3 regions of the Rummeliibacillus sp. BSL5 genome follow, and region 2 is predicted to be linked to each of the others. Evidence: riboswitches for the same ligand, from Rfam matches in the RefSeq annotation. Region 2 holds a riboswitch; each other region holds the start of a gene.
The links. Region 2 has a riboswitch for thiamine pyrophosphate ahead of tenA (thiaminase II). Riboswitches for the same ligand answer to the same signal wherever they lie in the genome.
Positions count from the first base shown of each region.

Region 1: it holds a riboswitch for thiamine pyrophosphate, as region 2 does, so the genes downstream of both, tenA (thiaminase II) here and tenA (thiaminase II) in region 2, are expected to answer to the same signal.
Region 3: it holds a riboswitch for thiamine pyrophosphate, as region 2 does, so the genes downstream of both, thiT (energy-coupled thiamine transporter ThiT) here and tenA (thiaminase II) in region 2, are expected to answer to the same signal.

Region 1 covers NZ_JAVGCV010000003.1:160,055-164,909, reverse strand. Annotated here, with positions in the region: gene RCJ93_RS12465 (polysaccharide deacetylase family protein) at 1-623, opposite strand, end outside; gene RCJ93_RS12460 (tRNA dihydrouridine synthase) at 909-1,877, shown strand; gene RCJ93_RS12455 (hypothetical protein) at 2,005-2,235, shown strand; TPP riboswitch at 2,400-2,507, shown strand; gene tenA (thiaminase II) at 2,611-3,300, shown strand; gene tenI (thiazole tautomerase TenI) at 3,300-3,923, shown strand; gene thiS (sulfur carrier protein ThiS) at 3,956-4,159, shown strand; gene RCJ93_RS12435 (thiazole synthase) at 4,161-4,855, shown strand, end outside.
Region 2 covers NZ_JAVGCV010000004.1:121,440-126,294, reverse strand. Annotated here, with positions in the region: gene RCJ93_RS13460 (DUF2089 domain-containing protein) at 1-253, opposite strand, end outside; gene RCJ93_RS13455 (hypothetical protein) at 599-1,327, shown strand; gene RCJ93_RS13450 (hypothetical protein) at 1,329-2,054, shown strand; gene RCJ93_RS13445 (GNAT family N-acetyltransferase) at 2,081-2,509, shown strand; TPP riboswitch at 2,582-2,680, shown strand; TPP riboswitch at 2,735-2,833, shown strand; gene tenA (thiaminase II) at 2,895-3,575, shown strand; gene thiM (hydroxyethylthiazole kinase) at 3,562-4,311, shown strand; gene thiD (bifunctional hydroxymethylpyrimidine kinase/phosphomethylpyrimidine kinase) at 4,311-4,855, shown strand, end outside.
Region 3 covers NZ_JAVGCV010000003.1:41,631-46,485, reverse strand. Annotated here, with positions in the region: gene RCJ93_RS11930 (aminopeptidase) at 1-869, shown strand, start outside; gene RCJ93_RS11925 (DUF4870 domain-containing protein) at 1,141-1,518, opposite strand; TPP riboswitch at 1,645-1,751, shown strand; gene thiT (energy-coupled thiamine transporter ThiT) at 1,876-2,439, shown strand; gene RCJ93_RS11915 (nucleotidyltransferase domain-containing protein) at 2,535-3,245, opposite strand; gene RCJ93_RS11910 (DUF2179 domain-containing protein) at 3,484-3,996, shown strand; gene map (type I methionyl aminopeptidase) at 4,180-4,855, shown strand, end outside.

The sequences.
Region 1 (4,855 bases), on a different contig from region 2:
AGTTGAGAATGTACTGCCGCAACATTTTGTAGGATTTCTTGAGCTTTCAACATTTCGTTTAGCGGTGCACTGGCTGCTGCGCTGTATAGTTTATTGGCATCGTGTGACATACTGTGCAACCCGACCCCAAACCCTTCATTCACCATTCTTTTAATTACTTTAGGATGGGCCTTAATATTAGAGCCAATCATGAAGAAAGTTGCTTTAGCATGATAGCGGTCAAGTATATCAAGCAAATGGCCGGATTCAAGAGTAGGGCCGTCATCAAAAGTCAGATAAACGGTTTTCTTCCTGTGTTCTTTTTTTAGATGATTGATTGCTTTTTTATGTACAACTTCCTCATGTGCGGTTTCCTTTTTCCTTTCTTTTTGCGTTATTTTCCGGTTTTTATCCGAATTCTTCTTTCCGGCTTGTCCGGTTACATTTGAAGAGGCAGTCGGCGATTTCTGGCTTTTCTTTTCTTTTGGTGTTGCGGCCTGCTTTTTTTTAACCGCAGGATTATCATTATCTGCTGAGGATCCAATAGGGCCAATCAAATAAACGCCCAGCAGGATTACTGCGAGTATAACTCCTAAGCCTATGCTGACTTTCCCTTTCGCTCTCTTTTTTCCTTGTCGTTTCATCTTCCGAGCAACCTCTCTTTCTTAGTGTGTTTTGTATGCTGGATTGAACCTGATTTTTGCGCTATTATGCATTTACCTTTATTAATATGACTTACCAGCACTATGAAAAGTTTTGAGGAAAACAAAATGTTTGTATTTAGTGGTTTCTTTTAAAAAAGAGTTTAAGAAAAAATGGATTAAAGATAAAATAGAAAAGCTAGGTTATACTCTAGAAATAAAATGTGTTAAATTCATAAACAATGTAAATAGGATATACAGGATATAGATGAAAGGATTTGTATGAATATGAAAGAAAATTTTTGGCGTGACTTGCCACGACCATTCTTTGTACTGGCTCCAATGGAAGATGTGACAGATGTTGTATTTCGCCATGTCGTGAGCAAAGCAGGACGTCCGGATGTATTTTTCACCGAGTTTACAAACACGGATAGCTATTGCCATCCAGAAGGAAAGAACAGTCTGCGTGGACGTTTGACTTTTACAGAGGACGAACAGCCAATGGTGGCACATATTTGGGGAGACAAGCCCGAGTATTTCCGTGAAATGAGTATCGGAATGGCTGAAATGGGTTACAAAGGCATCGATATCAATATGGGCTGTCCTGTACCTAATGTAGCCTCTAGAGGAAAGGGAAGCGGTCTTATCCTTCGACCAGATGCAGCTGCAGAAATCATCCAAGCTGCAAAAGCAGGGGGACTGCCTGTCAGTGTGAAAACACGGTTAGGCTACACAGAGCTAAATGAGTGGGAGGATTGGCTAACGCATATATTGAAGCAGGATATTGCCAACCTTTCAATACACCTGCGAACAAGAAAAGAAATGAGCAAAGTAGATGCCCACTGGGAGATGATTCCGGCAATCAAGGAATTACGTGACCGTATTGCACCTGACACAATGCTTACCATCAATGGAGATATCCCAGACCGCCAAAAAGGCCTTGAGCTCGCTGAACAATACGGAATAGATGGCATCATGATTGGCCGCGGTATCTTTAAAAATCCGTTTGCATTTGAAAAAGAACCGCGAGAGCATAGCAGCCAGGAGCTTCTGGATCTTTTAAGATATCAGTTGGATCTGCACGATCAATATCAAGAAGTAGTGCCTCGTTCCATTTCGGGTCTTCATCGTTTCTTCAAAATCTATGTCAAAGGATTCCCTGGTGCTGGTGAATTGCGAAATCAATTGATGCACACGAAATCTACGGATGAAGTGCGTGGGTTGATTGATGGTTTTGAAATAAAGAATGTTGATTAGAAAGTAAAACCCAAACCTAAAAAAGGAAAAAGATTATCTCAACCCGTGATTGAGATAATCTTTTTTTAGTTATAACGTTTCCTAGAGAAACTAAACTATATTAGGATTAATATAAGGGGGTTTACATATGGATGAAAATGTATGGAAAGAATTTAAAGTAGCCATTGAAGAGGGGCAAGAATTATCATTTGATTATAAGAATGAAGAATGGTGGATTAGTAGGGTACCTGAAGAAAAGAGCTTTCTTCTTACACGTTCCAAAGATTCTCATACTCAAGCATTTAAATCAGCAGAAGAGTTATTTCAACATGGATTAATAGATGGAAAGCCATTTATTGAAAGAGTTAAAGACTTATAAGAACCATAATAAAACGAATGTTTTTGAAAACTTCATACTAGACTAGGAAGCCCAACAGCAATCAATTCTGGGGAAAGGGATGTTACTAAATTTCACCATATATGTTCTTGACAATCCATTCAATAATGTTAAGATAATATCGAATGTTGCTAAAACTTCATATGATTTACCACTAGGGGTGCCATTAGAATGGCTGAGATCAAAGTGTGACTTTGAGACTCTTGGAACCTGATTTGGTTTATACCAACGTAGGGAAGTGGCACGGCAGAAATTTTATTTTTTGTACATATAATTTCTAATACCCACTTTCTTTGCGTAAAGGAAAGTGGGATTTTTTTATTCCATTTTCCTAACACTATTTTTGGAGGGATTATGATGAAATTTTCAGAGCAGTTACGACTTGAGGCAGATTCTATTTGGGAAGCAAGCTTTCAGCATCCTTTTGTGACAGGTATAGCTGATGGCAGCTTGCCATTAGAAAGCTTCCGCTATTACGTGTTGCAGGATTCTTATTATCTTTCTCATTTTGCCAGAGTGCAGGCATTGGCGGGAGCAAAGGCACCCGATTTGCACACAACGGCTCGCATGGCTGTTCATGTACAAGGTACAGCTGAAGCAGAATTGAGTCTGCATGCTAATTTTTCAAAGCAATTAGGAATTACTGAAGCTGAAATCGCTGAGTTTAAGCCTTCCCCTACGGCGTATGCGTACACATCTCATCTATATCGAGCGGCATTTACCGGTCATATCGGTGATATTATTGCAGCGCTTCTTCCATGTTATTGGTTATACGATGAAATCGGTCAGCGTTTAATGGGAAATACGCCAAATCAACCAATTTATCAAGAGTGGATTGCTGCATACGGTGGCGATTGGTTTCATGAAAAAGTGGTGGAGCAAATTCAGCGAATCGATGAGATTGCTGAGAGGGTAACAGAATCAGATCGCATGCAAATGCTCGAGCATTTTATGATCAGCAGCCAGTACGAATATTCATTTTGGGAGATGGCTTATCAGCATGAAGAATGGCCAATCGTGAATAAGGATTCGATGGTGAGAGGCTAATGAATCGAGAGCTACACATTGTTTCGACAGGCAGACAGCCCATTCCTGAAATGATTGGAATCGCCAAGGAAATTCATCCATACATCGACGCTTTCCATATCCGTGAAAAACAAAAAACTGCGAGAGAATTAATGGAAATCGTAAATCAACTGAAAGCGGAAGGTGTCCCATCGGATAAAATCGTCATCAATGATCGACTGGATGTCGGAGCGGTCACAAGGGTGAAGGGCGTTCAACTAGCTAATCATAGCTTGGATATCGCAGTTGTGAAGGATGTATTTCCAGGATTGCGGCTAGGATGTTCCGTTCATACCGTAGAAGAAGCGATATATGCGAGTGAATGCAGTGCAGATTATGTGATATATGGACATATTTTCCATTCACAATCCAAGCCGAACAAAGAACCGCGAGGCCTAGAAAAATTAAAGGAATTAACTATGAACGTAAAGATTCCAGTGATTGCGATTGGCGGAATCCAATTTAAGAATGTAGAGAAAGTGTTGGAAGTGGGAGCGCAAGGGATTGCGGTCTTGTCAGGAGTGATGTTGGCAAACAATCCTGTACAGGCAGTGAAAAAGTATTCTGCAAAATTGAGGTTAACGGAAAGTCCTTTATCAAAATAAATTGATTAGCAAACGTAAAAGGAAGTGAGCGGATGAGACTCCAAATAAACGGCGAATTTCTAAATGTTCCCGAGCAAATAAGGGTAGTGTCAGATGTGATTCATCACTTTGGGTTAGAATCTAAGGTTTTCATTATGGAATTAAATCATAACATTTTAGACAAAAGCAGCTATTTCGAAACAGCCATATCAGATGGCGACAAAATAGAGATTGTACACTTTGTTGGAGGTGGATGAAATGTTGAAAATTGGGCCATATGAATTTCAATCAAGACTATTATTAGGAACAGGAAAGTACCCAAACTTTGATATTCAGAAAGAAGCCGTGGAAGCTTCAGGAACGGACATCCTTACGTTTGCCGTTAGAAGAATGAATATTTTTGAGGCGAGCCAGCCGAATTTCCTGGAAAAAATAGATTTAGCGAGGTATAAACTGCTACCCAATACTGCAGGAGCCACTACGGCTGAAGAAGCGGTTCGCATCGCCAAGCTGGCAAAGGCATCTGGCTTATGTGACATGATTAAAGTCGAAGTCATCGGTTGCCAAAAAACACTGTTGCCTGACCCGTTCGAAACATATAAGGCATCTGAAGAATTATTGAAAGAAGGATTTATTGTCCTTCCTTATATCTCGGATGATGTATTGCTAGCTAAAAGATTGCAAGAATTAGGCGTCCATGCAATCATGCCTGGCGCTTCTCCAATAGGCTCTGGTCAAGGCATTATCAACCCGCTTAATTTAAGCTTTATTATTGAGCAGGCAACTGTACCCGTTATTGTAGATGCAGGTATTGGTGCGCCATCTGATGCGGCTATTGCTATGGAGGCAGGAGCGGATGGCGTCCTCTTGAATACTGCTGTTTCTGGTGCTGGTGATCCCGTGAAAATGGCGAAAGCAATAAAGCTTGCCATTGAAGCAGGACGCTTAGGCTA
Region 2 (4,855 bases):
GGGATGAGATGATGTCCGATAGCTTGCCTCGAACTGTCGGATACGAAATGCCCAGTTCTTTTTCAACTTCTTTAATATTTCCTCGGCATGTCAAAAAAACTTCTACAAATTCTAGCTGCTCTTTAGATAACGATGCCAGCTTTGATAATTCAAACTCATTTTCAATCGTCGTTTGGCAGTGAGAGCAATGTAATTTTGTGATTTTCATTGTATTGTTGCAAACAGGACAATTTGTGATTACTTTATAGGCCATAATGAAATTCCTTTCTTTGATTGATTTGATTATATAACAAGGATTAGAAAGTTTAAAGTTATAATTTTAATTCTTTTATATAAAAAATTAATTAATGTTAATAAAATAATTAATATTTTTAATTAGGTGTTTAATTGAGGTTTAATCTTATACTTGTCTTAAGCTCATGTAAATAAGATTCTTAACAGACAAAATAAGAAAAGGTCATTCAATGTTTAATATATTATGAAGAGTGTTTACTAAGAAGGAAAAACATACTTTGATAGATGGATTCCCTGTGACATAATGGTATATATAGGAATTTTGGACATTATCCAAAAATGACAAGCAGAAAGGGGAGAGAGTGTGGTTACAATTGATTATTCATCTATTGCTATTATACCTGTCATAACTCTAATTTTAGCTTGGTGTATCTGTGGTTACCTTTTCTACCGTAACTATAAAAAACATGGAGGCGTCATTAAAATTTGGAAGGCTACACTTGTCCTATTTATTGGCCTTTTTTCTTTTTCTATCAACTTGAACATCTGGAACACAGCGCTAAAACTATCCATTTTGCCTTTAGGGGTATGGATTTTATATTTTGTGTTGAAAGGCAAAAATCGATGGCAATCGTATCGCTCTTTTGCTTGGATGGGATTTGGCTTCAATTATATTTTTCTAGTAGCTTCACTTGTAACAATACCCTTTCAACATTGGATTTTTCCAGACAAAAATCCAACTACCTTTATGGCAAATTTAGAGAATGCAAAATTAATCACTATTCATCCTTCAGCAAAAAAGAATATAGTGTTAGATAGAAAGAAGCTAGCAGGGAAATTCACACACTTGAAACAGCGGGAAATCTATAGCGATAAGTGGTTTTCAAGCCTTTATGAGATGAGTCCCTCAGAAATTAACAAAAAAGATGAACATTTTCCTTATCAGCTTGTAGGAGTAAAGCCGAAATGGGGAAGTGGGCTTCCCTCACCGGTTCTGTACATAGAAAAAGACGGAAAAGGAATTCTGATAACTACGTCTCAGCATCAGCTTTACTACCGTTTAAATGATTCCGTGCTAAAGGAGGAGCATTAGTATGAAGAAAAGAAAAGGAATGTTTGCTCTTTTAGTGGTGGTTATTGGTCTATTCTTCTATTCTTCTTATTCAAAACCAGCGCCTTTTCCAACAGAGGAAGCGCTGAAAAAGGATATAAATGAGACCTTCCCAGGGGCTAGCGTAAAAACAATACAAGATATAATCCACGTTGATGAACGCCATATTGTGGTTCCTTTTATTTCTTTGAATAAAGACTATGGACTTAGCTATTGGATTTGGAAGAAGAATAAATGGCGAGTCGCTGAAGTGGATAATCGCGAAGAACCGATGATATGGAAGATAGAAGATAGAAAACGGCCAAAGTATGTATATGTGTGGAATATTTTTCATAAAAATAAGGTTGATTCATTTACATTTTATCTAACGAGACAGCGGGATTATATCACCTGGGATAGGAAAAGTCTTTATGTTCCACCAGTTCAAATGACGGAGAAAGTGTTATTGCATAATAAGACATATGGGGTTTTTCCTATTCCAGAAGATTGGTCTGCGATCAAAGATTATGCTAGACCTGTTCAAACGGATTGGCTCTTCTCAAATGAGGAGGATGGAGATTCGCTTAATTTTGGATGGAGACCGAATGCCAAGCCTGGTGTAAAAGAGCCGATTGATTTTACTAATAATGGAGAAAGCTTTTCAACCGGGGATATCATTTTACGCTTTCCAGAACTTTTAGAAAAGGGAAGTCGTGATCTTTATGAATGAGTATCGATAATCTAGGAGGTGTTTTTATGAAAATGATAAAAAATTTAAACTCAAAAGATGAAATTATGGATGCCTTTCCGGTCATGAGCCAACTCAGAACACATTTAGATATAAACACATATGTAGAATTAGTGATGGAAGCGATGGAAAAGGAACAGTATAAGCTCTATGCACTCGTTGACTCTGATGAAATAGTTGCGGTGGTCGGATTCCAGCCGATGATTACTCTTTATTATGGAAGATATATATGGGTATGCGATTTAGTCACAGATGCATCTAAGCGTTCGTTCGGTTATGGAGAAGAGTTGCTTGTATTTGTAGAAGAATGGGCGAAAGAATATAAGTATGAGTGTGTGGCCTTATCTTCTGGGTTGCAACGTACGAAGGCACACCATTTTTATGAAGAAAAGATGGGGTACGACAAGGTAAGCTATGTGTTTAAGAAAGAATTCTGATATATTGTAAAAAGCAAATGCTTGTTTTATCCTTGAATGGCATCCAGTTGAATGGTACGATGAATATAACTTAAATATTTGCAGGGGGACACGAAAGTGTTGAGAAGGTTTAAGCCTGACCCTTAGAACCTGTCAGTTAATACTGGCGTAGGGAGCAAAGTACATATGATCGTTTTGTACAGCAGCTCTCCGTTTATGGGAGAGTTTTTTTGTACCCAACCAAATATTTTAGTGCGGGGGGACACGAAAGTGTTGAGAAGGTTAAAACCTGACCCTTAGAACCTGACAGTTAATACTGACGTAGGGAGCAGATGAAGGTATGAAATCTCTATGTCTACTCATAGGGATTTTTTGCGTCTACGTCCACTTTAAAGGAGGACGAACAGTGAGATTTGATGAAGTTGTTAGAGAAGAAGCAGATGCATATTGGGATGATAGCATGGTACACCCATTCGTGAAAGGGTTAGTACAGGGCACACTGCCAATGGAGAACTTTAAATTTTATATGATGCAGGATGCCATTTATTTAAAGCATTACTCAAAAATATTGGCAATAGCAGCATCCAAATCAGAGACGAACCAGGAAATGGCCTATTATCTTGAATCAGCTAGAAGTATAAATGAAGCAGAACTTGAGCTCCACCGGACTGTTTTCAAAGAACTTCATATTGGAGAACAGGAACAAGCGGAGCTTATTCCTGCGCCAGCCAACAATAATTATATTAACCATATGTATAACGCCGTTCTAAACGAAAGCCTGCCAGTTGCATTTGCTGCGTTGCTGCCATGTCCTTGGTTATACCAAAGTATTGGTGAAGAGTATAAAGATGAAAAACCGACACAGAAGTTATACAGAGATTGGATTGAATTGTATAGCAGTAAAGAGTTTAAAGATCAACTGGGTATCCAAAAGCAGATGCTCAATAAGTATGCGAAAGAACACCCAGCTGACCATCAAAAGATGAAAGCGTTTATCCAAATGAGTGCCTATTATGAATGCAAGTTTTGGGATATGGCCTGGTCTTTAGAAAATTGGAAGGAGCTTACACCTTATGAGCTTGCTTAAAATAAATCAGGAAAATCCTTTAATCCACTGTATAACAAATTATGTAGTAGCAAATTTTACAGCAAACGGACTGCTCGCAATTGGGGCATCACCAGTTATGGCAGATGAAATCGCAGAGGTAGGAGATATGGTTTCTGTTGCAAGTGGTTTACTTATTAATATTGGCACCATTAATGGACGAACAAAAGAAGCAATGATTGTAGCTGGACGCAAAGCAAATGAAGTGGGAATTCCTGTCGTCCTTGATCCGGTAGGCGTAGGTGCCACTGCCTTTCGCCGCGAGACAGTGAAGAATCTATTGAGAGAAATCAAATTTGATCTTATTCGCTGCAATACTGGAGAACTTGCAGCTATCGCAGGTGTCAATTGGGACTCAAAGGGAGTAGACAGCGGTGTAGGAGAAATGGATATCGAGCAGACAGCAAAAGCTATAGCGAAACAGTACAACTGTCTTGTCATTGTCACGGGAGAAGTGGATATTGCCACAAACGGTGAAAGTATTGATTATATAGCAGGCGGCCATGAGCTGATGACCAAGATAACAGGAACAGGTTGTTTGCTTAGCGCCATCTGTACAGCAGCCTTAGCAGTAGAAAGAAATAACCTTTCTATCTTAAGCGACGTTTTGAAAGACTATAAAAAAGTTGCGGAGAAGGCTCGCCAGAAGGAATGGTTAGGCACTGTTCAACAAGAAGTGCTCAATCAATTGCACCAGATTGCAGGAGGGCGAGCATAATGAATATTGCCATGACTATTGCCGGTTCTGACAGTGGCGGAGGAGCAGGTATTCAAGCAGATCTAAAGACTTTCCAGGAGCTTGGCGTTTTTGGCACATCGGCTATTACAGCATTGACTGCGCAAAATACGCTTGGTGTTGAGGGCATATTCTCTGCCGATTCCTCATTTGTTCAGCAGCAAATCGAAGTAGTGATGAAGGATATGCCGGTAAAAGCGGTGAAAACGGGCATGTTGTTTTCTGCCGAGATTATTGAAGCTGTAACATATAGTTTGCGAGATAAAGAGACAGAATTGGTAGTAGACCCAGTGATGATTGCGAAAGGTGGAGCATCTTTGTTGCAACATGAGGCAGTGACTGCGCTGAAAAAAAACCTATTGCCGCGTGCAACTGTTCTTACACCAAACATACCAGAAGCAGAGGTAATAAGCGGAATCGAAATAAAAAGCCCAAAAGACTTAGAAAAGGCTGCAAACGCAATGCTTGCAATGGGTGTTTCATGCGTCATTATAAAAGGCGGTCATTTAGAAGGTAAGGATGCAGT
Region 3 (4,855 bases), on a different contig from region 2:
AAGCATCAGGCAAAGCGCTTGAAAACTATCGCGATGCAGTGATGAACGACAAGATTGCGTGGTCTATTATTGCTGTACCATCGAAGAAATGGGCTGCAAAAGTATTCTCTGATTTAAAAGAAGAAGAGCAGCTGCCAGCATTATGGGAAGCGATCTTCAAAACGGTTCATATTGGTGAAGGAAATGCTGTAGACAACTGGGAACAACATTTGAAAAACCTAGATGCGAGAGCAGATCTTTTAAACGCAAAACGTTATCAAAAGCTGCATTATAAAGCGCCTGGCACTGATTTAACAATTGAATTGCCAGATAAGCATATTTGGTGCACAGGTGCGAGCCATACACCTGCTGGTTCTTCGTTTGTAGCAAATATGCCAACAGAAGAAGTGTACACAATGCCATCAAAATACGGTGTGAACGGCTTTGTATCGAATACAAAACCGCTTGTTTTCCAAGGTAATGTTATCGATCAATTTAAGCTGACATTCGAAGGTGGAAAGATTGTAAAAGCTGAAGCAGAGGTTGGTCATGATTTGCTGCAAGAATTAGTCAAAGCGGATGAAGGTTCTAAGTACCTTGGCGAAGTTGCTCTTGTACCACATGAGTCGCCTATCTCTGCATCAAATATTCTTTACTACAATACGCTTTTCGATGAAAATGCCTCTAACCACCTGGCGATTGGCGAAGCTTATCCGACATGCTATGAAGGTGGAAGCAGCCTGACAAAAGAGGAGCTTGAAGAAAAAGGTATTAATACATCAATTACTCATGAAGACTTCATGATTGGTAGCGGAGAAATGGATATCGACGGCGTTCTAGCAGATGGCACAGTTGAGCCTATTTTCCGCAATGGCAGCTGGGCATTTTAAGTAGTCATGCTTAGGTGTTGCTATACCTTTTAATCTCAACATAAAGTTCATATAAAAAAACGCCGTATTCCACAGGGAATACGGCGTTTTTAGTGATTATTTTTTCATTGCTTTTTTATCATGTCTTGCATCAATCACTTTTAAGATGATTGGATAAACAACTGGTGCGATTTTGATTACAGTTTTTATTACTTTTCGTAATTGCATATAGTAGCACTCCATTCATTGATGAGCTTGTGTATATTTAACTAATAGCCATATTAACAGTATTTTAAACTTTGAGTACTTTAATTCCTTGTACAATATTCCAAATGAACACGCCTAGCGAAAGGATAGCTTCTACAACAATAAAGATGAGCCATGCTCCCATAATCCACATACCATCATTGGACGATGCATCTGGGCTCCCTGTTTCAAATGAATAACTGTAAAAACCGGCTCCAGCCACCACAGCCATAAATATAATGACGCCAATAATGGTAGGGACCAGAAGAAGAAGGTGAGAGAGTAAAGCGCGCTTAGCGTGCCTTTTCACTTCTTGTTCCTTTACAGCAAAATACACGATGACGGGCAAGATAAATCCAGCAAAAAATATACTAAAATAACACAAAGAAGAGATTACACGGTTATTATTGTTTTCCAATTCCAATTTTGACACCTCCATATATCTATACATACGCACAGGGCTCACTGAAAGATTCAGAAAGATGAAAATTACCATGGCAATTTAAAATCAAATCAAGTACAATAAATGTGTTCAATTAAATACTGATGTATCGACCACGAGGGGAGCCGCAAATGGGCGGCTGAGAGTGAATCCGAAATTCTAACCCTTTGAACCTGTAAGTTAATGCTTGCGTAGGAATGTGGATAGAGACCGACTTATTTCGATGTTAGGGCTATCCTAATGTCGTTTTTTATTTGGGTGGAAATCTTCTGGAATACTTGTTTACGGGAATACGCTTTAGGCAAGAGTGGGCTGCATCGAAATACGGGAGGAAGTATATTGAATAAGAAACGTTTATTAATGATGATTGAAATCGCCATATTTGCAGCGATCGGATTTGTACTGGATAAGCTATCCTTTAGTCTATGGCCACAGGGCGGTTCTATTAGCCTTGTAATGGTTCCGATTGTACTGATGGCATTTCGTTGGGGGACAATGGCTGGACTCGTTACAGGGCTATTAATTGGCGGATTGCAAGTGTTAATAGGGGGCGCCTATGTGTTAACGCCTTTGCAAGGCTTCATCGATTATTTCTTTGCATTTACTGCTGTAGGCTTAGCTGGTGTGATGCGAGGAATGATGATTGCTGCCAACCGACGTGGCCAAACAGGCAAAATGATCGTTGCTATAACAATCGGAACATTTATTGGCGGATTATTAAAATATGCAGCACATACTTTGGCAGGAGTCGTGTTCTTTGCTGAATATGCAGGGAAGCAAAATGTATATTGGTACTCTATTGTGTACAACGGCTCTTATATGATTCCTGCTATTATTTTAACGATTATTGTCGTTGCGCTGCTCTTTAAATCTGCGCCACGAATAGCTAATCCGAATAATTAATGAGGAAGTCTGCTAATTAAATTAAGAATTCGACATGGTATTAGCAATACAAGAACAAACGCTCAGATACATTCTGAGCGTTTTTTTTTATTAGGTTATTTTCCTAAAGAAAATCCTTCAAATAATCTTCCACCAAATGGTTGCAGGACTTGATCAGTCAGGCATACAATCTTACCAATATCATTTGATTTATAATATGCGTCGAATGCTTCAACAAATTCGTTTGCAAGTTTTTGGTCATGATGAACTAATGAACGAAAAACCCATTTTGATGTCCCAATCCATTTGCCATTACTTCGAAGGATGAACTCACTAACTAATTCGCTGAGTGTGCTCGCAATAAAAATGCCTTCAGCTCTATTTTGACAACCGATTAAATCGTCTAACACATCCGTAACAAAATATCGCTTTATATCTATTGTTTCTTTTGTCCAATCTTCTGGCCCTTGTTCTATTAAGTCTTTGGCTTCCTTTCTAATAGCCGATAATACTCCTGTATCTTTTATAATTTTGCCCTCACTTACCATCCTTGGCATTGTAGGCCTTCCTTCTTTACAATCACTTACAAAAAAGAAACGATAAGACTTCAAATTATGAACAAACAGTTCAATATTCCATCCAAATTCAATAAGGGATTCTCGATAAGAAAATCGAAAACTTTTGTCAAATATGATGATGTCTAAATCAGAAGTTTCAGTTGCCTGACCTCGAACAACACTCCCAGCTAAGATAGCTCCCTGACAATCATGAAAATGTTTTTCAACAAACTGTAAGGCTGCTTCTATTGGATCAAGTCTATTTTTCATATAATTTCCACCCTTCTTCTTTTAAGGTATCTTCTTCGGCAGAAGCTAAAAGTTTATAAGATTTGATTACCTGAAAATTCTATAACAATTTTATCGTATTTATTCCAATCTTCTTTAATATAGTCTGCTAATATGCGAATCGTAACGGAGCTCAATTCGTTTTTTTAGTTTCATGACTGGGTATGGATTGTAATAAATCTACATACTAATAATTGATTGCGGGGTGAATCTGTTGGAGATGCTTTTATTAATTATTATTATCAATATAGTGTATATGACACTGGTAACATTGCGGATGATTCTTGTGATAAAAGGATATCGAATTGTAGCATCACTGATGTCTGTGGCTGAGGTCTTTATCTATTTGATGGGGTTGAAGATTGTGCTGGATAACTTAGACCGTCCGCTCAATATATTAGCTTATTGCGTAGGGTGGGGACTAGGCGTTTATTCTGGTGGTCTCATTGAAAGCAAACTCGCTCTTGGTTATATGATCTTTGACGTGATTGTTGACAGAGAACAGCAGGGGTTGGTTAGCAAATTGAGGGATGAAGGCTTTGGCGTCACAGCTTGGATTGGTAATGGTAAAGATGGTGAACGTCTCTGTTTGAAAGTGATTGCCAAGAGAAAAGAGGAAAGGTATTTCCGAGATTGCATTACGAAAATAGCGCCATCTGCTTTTGTTGTTTCCTATGAGCCGAACATTTTGAACGGCGGCTTTTTCTTAAAGCGCAAGCACTTATTTTTATAGAAACGCATATGTTAATTTAGGAAAGTACAATTAATTTACCTCGCATTTTCAAATTCTAAGAAGCTGTTTGGTTAGCAGGTTATGAGGAGGAATGGAGAAATCTCCACTGAGCCGGGTTTCACTTCATCACAGAATTTTGTGGTATAGTTAAATAGCGAGATTAATCAGAAGGGATCGTTTTACATGATTGCAAAAACGCAAGAAGAAATAGATGCTTTGATGAAAGCTGGCCGTGCTATGGCTGAAATTCGTGAGGCTTTAAAAGAAGCGGCTAAGCCAGGCGTAACGACTAAAGAATTGGATGATTTGGCTGGAAAGCTATTTGACGAGAAAGGTGCGGTTTCTGGACCGAAAGCAGAGTATGATTTTCCAGGATACACATGCTTAAGCGTCAATGAACAAGTAGCACACGGCATCCCGAACAATTATAAATTAAAAGCAGGCGATTTGATTAACATTGATGTGTCTGGACATGTGGATGGTTATTATGCAGATACAGGCATTTCATTCATCGTAGGAGATGTGGATAATGCAGATATCCAAAAAATCTGTGATGTAGCATCAAGTGCATTCGACCGTGCTATGACGAAAGTTAAAGCAGGTTCTAAACTAAACCAAATCGGCAAAGCAGTAGAGCGTGAGGCGCGTGATCACGGCTTAAACGTCATCATGAATTTGACAGGACATGGAATTGGACGCTCTCTTCATGAAGAGCCACAACATGTTCTAAACTATTTTGATGCTTGGGAACGTACAATGTTGAAAGAAGGTATGGTTTTAGCTGTAGAACCATTTATCTCACAAAAAGCGGAGCATATTGTTGAAGCAGGTGATGGCTGGACATTTGTAACGCCAGACA